3 regions of the Roseburia sp. OM04-10BH genome follow, and region 3 is predicted to be linked to each of the others. Evidence: predicted binding sites of a transcription regulator. Region 3 holds the regulator's gene; each other region holds the start of a gene.
What was found. Region 3 encodes Rex, which represses fermentation and respiration genes when NADH is low (regulators of the CRP and FNR family bind a similar motif). Its sites were predicted from a motif close to ATTGTTAANTANTTAACAAT; they were not measured.
Positions count from the first base shown of each region.

Region 1 (2,278 bases), on a different contig from region 3:
ATGAGCGATAAGAAGGTATTGATTGAAGTAAAGGATTTGTGTAAATCCTTTGGAAATGTAAATGTATTAAATGGTATCTCCACAGAAATCGCCCAGGGAGAGGTGGTTGCCATCATCGGACCATCCGGTTGTGGTAAATCCACATTCTTACGTTCCTTAAATCTTTTAGAGGAGCCGACTTCCGGTGTGATTACTTTTGAAGGAACAGATATCACGGATAAATCCGTAGACATCAACAAGATGCGTCAGAAGATTGGAATGGTATTCCAGCAGTTCAATCTGTTCCCGAATTATACCGTAAAAGGAAATATCATGCTGGCACCGGTTCAGACCGGACTTATGAATAAGGAAGAGGCATCTAAGCGTGCGGACGAGCTTTTGATGAGAGTTGGTCTTTCCGATAAAGCAGATACTTATCCGGCAATGCTTTCCGGTGGACAGAAACAGCGTATTGCAATTGCAAGAGCACTGGCAATGAATCCGGATGTCATGTTATTTGACGAGCCGACTTCCGCACTGGATCCGGAAATGGTAGGAGAAGTTCTTGAAATTATGAAAGAACTGGCACAGGACGGAATGACCATGGTAGTGGTAACGCACGAAATGGGATTTGCAAGAGAAGTGGCAAGCCGTGTCATGTTTATCAATGAAGGACAGATTCAGGAAGAGAATACACCGGCAGAATTCTTCGCCAATCCACAGAATCCGCGTCTTTGCGACTTCCTTTCCAAAGTATTGTAGGGAAAGAACAGATAAAACGGAAAAAATAGTTGATAAAAAGTTTTCATAAGCTATTGCAATCAGAAAAGAAATAGTCTATGATAAAACCGTTATATGACTGACGGATAAGTGGAAAAACCACATGAAGTATAACGAAAACGAGCCGACCGTCTGGGCGATGAACCTGGAGGACTGGCTCGTTTTCTTTTGTATGTTATTTTGAACACCAAAAGATATTGACAAAAAAATGACAGTCAGTATATACTAACTACAGTTAAACAAGACTAATTAGTAACCATTCAGTGTTCATACTGAATACATTTTTTAGGAGGATATCGTAATGATTGAAATGAAAGAGTGGGATGGATTCGAAGGACGTCTCTGGAAAGAAGAAATCAATGTTCGTCAGTTCATTCAGGACAACTACACTCCATATGATGGAGATGAGAGCTTTTTAGCTGAGCCGACAGATGCAACCAACAAGCTATGGGATGCACTTCAGAAATTACAGAAAGAAGAGCGTGCCAAGGGCGGCGTTCTTGATATGGAGACAGAGGTTGTAACCGGAATTACAGCTTATGGTCCGGGATATATCGATGAAAGCTTAAAAGATTTAGAGCAGGTAGTTGGTCTTCAGACTGACAAACCATTAAAGAGAGCTTTCATGCCATATGGTGGAATCAAGATGGCTGTTCAGGCATGTGAGACCTACGGTTATGAAGTAAATGATAAATTAAAAGAAATTTTCACCAAGTATCATAAGACACACAATACAGCAGTATTTGATGCTTATACACCGGAAATGATGAAGGTTCGTCATGCTAAGATTTTAACAGGTCTTCCGGATACCTACGGTCGTGGACGTATTGTAGGTGATTACCGCCGTGTAGCATTATACGGACTGGATTACTTAATCGCTGAGAAGAAGAAGGACAAAGCCAACTGCGGATGCGGACAGATGACAGATGATGTCATCCGTTTAAGAGAAGAAATTGCAGAGCAGATTAAATGTCTGGAAGACATGAAGAAACTGGCTGAGATTTACGGATATGATATTTCAAGACCTGCAACCAATGCAAAAGAGGCTGTTCAGTGGTTATACTTCGGATACCTTGCAGCAATCAAGACACAGAACGGTGCAGCGATGTCAGTAGGACGTGTTTCTACTTTCCTTGATATTTATATTAAGAGAGATATGGATAAGGGAATTCTTACTGAGCAGCAGGCTCAGGAGCTGATTGACCATTTCACAATGAAACTTCGTATGGTTAAATTCGCACGTATTCCTTCTTATAACCAGTTATTCTCCGGTGACCCTGTATGGGCAACCCTTGATGTAGCAGGAACAGGTGTAGACGGACGTTCCATGGTAACCAGGACAGACTTCCGTTTCCTTCATACTTTAGAGAATATGGGACCGGCACCGGAACCAAATCTTACTGTATTCTATTCATCCAGACTGCCACAGACCTTCCGTGATTATGCAGCACGTATCTCGATTGAAACAAGCTCAATCCAGTATGAAAACGATGATGCAATGAAACCGGTATGGGGCGAT
Region 1 is NZ_QTZI01000010.1:43,551-45,828, reverse strand. Features, by position in the region: gene DXB43_RS10795 (amino acid ABC transporter ATP-binding protein) at 1-741, shown strand; gene DXB43_RS10800 (amino acid ABC transporter permease) at 1-11, shown strand, start outside; ZMP/ZTP riboswitch at 825-904, shown strand; gene pflB (formate C-acetyltransferase) at 1,061-2,278, shown strand, end outside.
Region 1: pflB (formate C-acetyltransferase) is a predicted target of Rex. The motif match lies at 956-975, and genes of this name have one in related genera.

Region 2 (2,278 bases), on a different contig from region 3:
CTCTCTCAACGATTGTTGAGCAGCCCATTCCACCACCGATACACAGAGTAGCAAGACCTTTCTTAGCGTCTCTCTTCTGCATCTCATGAAGCAATGTAACTAAGATACGGCATCCAGATGCTCCAACAGGATGTCCAAGTGCGATTGCACCACCGTTTACGTTTACCTTAGACATATCAAATCCAAGATCTCTTGCAACTGCAATTGACTGAGCAGCGAATGCTTCGTTTGCCTCGATTAAGTCGAAATCATCGATAGACATTCCGGTTCTTGCAAGAACTTTCTTTGTAGAAGCAACAGGTCCAACACCCATGATTTCCGGCTCAACTCCGCCAAGTGCTCCTGCAACCCATGTAGCCATTGGTTTAACACCAAGCTCTTTTGCTTTTTCTTCGCTCATAACAACGATTGCTGCTGCACCATCGTTGATACCGGAAGCGTTACCTGCAGTAACAAGTCCACCCTCTTTACCAGAGCAGCATCTTAATTTGCTTAATGACTCAGCAGTTGTGCCTGGACGTGGTCCCTCATCTGTGTCAAACATAACAGTTTCTTTCTTAACCTTAACAGGTACAGGAACGATTTCGTCTTTGAATCTGCCTTCAGCAATTGCTTTTTCACATTTCTGCTGGCTGTTTGCTGAGAACTCGTCTAACTCTTCACGGGTAATTCCGTATTTGTCACATACGTTCTCTGCTGTAATCATCATATGATAATGATTAAATGCGTCTGTTAATGCATCATTTACCATGGTATCGATAATTGTTGCATTGTTCATACGATATCCAAAACGAGCTTTTGTCATAGCGTAAGGTGCCATAGACATGTTCTCCATACCACCTGCAACAACGATGTCTGCCTGACCAGCCACAATCATGTTTGCAGCTTCGTTTACACATTTCAAACCAGAACCACAAACTACGTTTAATGTAAATGCAGGAACCTCGATTGGTAAACCTGCTTTGATAGAAGCCTGACGTGCAACGTTCTGTCCCTGTGCTGCCTGGATTACACATCCCATCATTACTTCATCAACCTGTTCTGGTTTAACACCAGCTCTGTTTAATGCTTCTTTGATTACGATTGCGCCTAAATCTGCGGCTGGAGTATTGCTTAAAGCTCCTCCCATTTTACCGATTGCGGTACGACATGCGCCTGCTAAAACTACTTTCTGTGCCATTTTCTCGTCTCCTTCTGAATTAAATTTGCCTTTTACTATTGTTATTTTTTTAACAATCTTTTGTAAAAAAAATAAAAGAAAGCCTTTCCGGCTCTTTCCCGACAATCTGATGTTATCATAGAAAGGGGATTTTTGCAAGTGAAACTTGCTTTATTGAGCCGGATTTTCAGCTTTCCTTAATAAAATACATGGTTTCCGATTACAGTTCCACTAATCAGTCCGTTGTTTCTGCGGAAATATAAGCAGTTTAAGGTTCTTGTGCCTGCTAACACTTCTGTGGCAGCCTGCACACAGGACGCATCTGCCCCGGATGAAAGCACTACTGCAAAACGACCGCTGGCTACCGGTGAGAACTGCCCGCTCTGATAGATGACACCTACCACGGTATCCGGGAAATAACTGCTGTCCACACGGTTCATGACCACGCTTCCAACGGCAAGCTTCCCTTCATAGCTTTCGCCGCCTGCTTCGCACTGGATCAGTGCTGCCAGCATGGCAACATCACTGGCATTCACTGTCCCCCCACCGGAAGCATCGCTTCCTGTGGTATTATCCCCGGTGGATGTCCCATCCGGATTTACATTATTATCTGAAGCATCTGGCTGCTGACTGTTAATAAGTTCCTCTTCCTGACGCCTAATCTCCTCCTGACGGGCAGCATCTTCTTTCGCCTTCTGTACCTCTAATTCTTCCTCATAGGCTTTCTGTCTTGCGATTTCCGCATCTGTGTCTGCTATTTCCGTCTCTGCATCTGCAACATCCGACTTTGCTGCGCTTATTTTTTCCTGCTGGGCTGCCACCAGACTGTCTGCCTTGCTCTTCTGCTCCTGCTTCGTCTGTTCTGCCGCAAGCAGTTCTTCTTTTGCCGTCTCTAAATCTTCCTTCTGCTGTTTTAATTCAGCCAGTGTATCCTCATAATCAGAAAGCTCCTGCCTGTCATAATCATAAATAGATTTGGCATATTCCATCCGGTTTAAAAAATCCGAAAAGGAGCTTGCTCCAAGCAGCAGCTCCAGGTAAGACTGATTGCCATTTTCGTACATATATTGTACTCTTTTCTTCATGGCTTCGTACTGGCTCTCAGAACGTGTTGTCAGC
Region 2 is NZ_QTZI01000012.1:75,043-77,320, forward strand. Features, by position in the region: gene DXB43_RS12220 (acetyl-CoA C-acetyltransferase) at 1-1,180, opposite strand, end outside; gene DXB43_RS12225 (cell wall hydrolase) at 1,357-2,278, opposite strand, start outside.
Region 2: DXB43_RS12220 (acetyl-CoA C-acetyltransferase) is a predicted target of Rex. The motif match lies at 1,218-1,237, and genes of this name have one in related genera.

Region 3 (2,278 bases):
AGCAGTAACGCATGCTTTCTAACATAAGTTCCTGATTTGCACTGTTTATATTTCGTGGAAGTTCAATTAATTCATCCTCAATTTCTTCCATTTTGACATTGACTTCATCAATCAGTCTCTTGTCTTCATCTAATTTTCTGGAAGAAATATCCCCCTCATTTTCCTCATGAGTTCCTTCCATGTTGACAACAATGCTTTTCATCAACCGATTCTTTGTCTTTTTCAGTTCTTTCAAATCATTATTAAGCTTTCCCTGCTGTTCTAACAACTGATTTAACTTTTCTTCCAGCTGCTTGATTTCACTGGTTTTTCCGCTTAAAGCAAAAAGCCTGTGCCATTTCTGATCCAATACAAGTATTGGTACTTTTCTGCTTTCTAATGCTTCCAGAAATTCCTTGTCATCTTTCATGCAAAACACCTCTATTCCAGCGTTTCCTTTTTCCTTTTGTTCTTTGTCATGTTATAGGATAACTGCATCAGGCTGTCTGATAAATGTACATTTTCCACTACAACATTTTCATCCAACACTTCCAGATCTACATGGGCAAAATTCCAGATTGCATGTACACCAAGGCTTACCAGCTGGTTTGCCACAGCATCTGCCTTTTCTTTCGGCATAGTCAGTGTAGCAATATCTACCTTATGTGTCTTTACAAATTCTTCCAGTTTATCAATCATTTCGATTTTATTGCCACGAATGGATTTTCCGCATAACTCCGGATTCACGTCAAACAATCCTACTATGACGAAGCCGAGTTTTTCAAACTTCACATAATTGGCAAGTGCCTGTCCTAAGTTACCAGCTCCAATAATAATAATATTATGCTGTTCATTTAATCCCATAATCTTTCCGATTTCTTCATACAGAAATTGTACATTGTAACCATATCCCTGCTGTCCAAAACCACCAAAATTATTTAAATCCTGTCTGATCTGCGATGCGGTCACTTTCATTCTTGCACTCAGTTCATTCGATGAAATACGTTCTACCCCTTCATCTAAAAGTTCCCCCAGATATCGGTAATATCTTGGCATTCTACGAATTACTGCCTGTGATATTTCTTTGCTCATTCTGCCAGTTCCTCCTGCTCTCAATACCCTACAATAATTATAGTTTCTTGCCGAAAGGATGTCAATGTGTTACAACTTTAACAATCTTTCTGTAAACTTAATTCTTCCCATTTTGCATAGAGTTCTTCCAGCGCTGCCTCTTCCTGCATCTGCTCCTCATGGATTTTGTTTAATTCATAGGAATTTGATGCTACCTCCGGCTTTGACAGTTCATCATTTAATGCTTCTATCTTTGCCTCTCTCTTAGCAATTTCATCTTCTGTACGCTTTAATTCGTTTTCCAGCTTACGTTTTGCTGCCTGCTGTTTCTTCATTTCTTCCCAGCTTAACTTCTGTTTTCCTCCGCCGGATATCTGCTCTGTTCCATTATTTTCTCCAGTTCCATCGGAAACAATGACATTTCCTTTTGCCCCTGAATTGTCTGCACGATCCTGTGTAGCTGTGCCAAACGCCGCTAACTCCTGAACTTCCTTTTTCTCCAGATAATAATCGTAATTTCCAATATAATTTAGAATTGTTTCATTCTTTAAATCAAGAATTCTGCTGGCAGTTTTATTAATAAAATAACGGTCATGGGATACATAAAGCACCGTTCCGGTATAGGAATTGATGGCTGACTCTAAAATTTCCTTTGACATAATATCAAGGTGGTTGGTCGGCTCGTCTAAAATTAAGAAGTTCGCATTGGATAACATCAGTTTTGCCAGTGAAACACGGCCTCTTTCTCCACCACTGATATCACGAATCCGCTTAAACACATCATCATCCGTAAATAAAAATGCTGCTAACACATTTCGAATCTTCGTTGCCTTCAGATTCGGATAAGCATCTGCAATTTCATCAAATAACGTCTTATCCGGGTCTAAATTCTGATGCTCCTGATCGTAATATCCGATTTCCACATTGCTTCCAAGCTTTATCTCCCCGGCATCTGCGTCTACAATTCCATTGATTATCTTTAAAATGGTGGTTTTCCCGGTACCGTTATTTCCGATTAAAGCAACTTTTTCCCCTCGCTTAATCTGAAAATCAATGTTTGAAAACAGTTTATGCTCGTAAGATTTTGAAAGTCCTTTCACCGAAAGTACATCATTTCCACTGGTAATTTCCGGCTCCAATGTAATATGCATATCTGTTTTTTCATCGATTGGCTTCTCAATACGTTCTATTTTATCCAATGCCTTCTCACGGCTTTCTGCACGCTTAA
Region 3 is NZ_QTZI01000003.1:148,338-150,615, reverse strand. Features, by position in the region: gene DXB43_RS04595 (hypothetical protein) at 1-409, opposite strand, end outside; gene DXB43_RS04590 (redox-sensing transcriptional repressor Rex) at 421-1,071, opposite strand; gene DXB43_RS04585 (ABC-F family ATP-binding cassette domain-containing protein) at 1,149-2,278, opposite strand, start outside.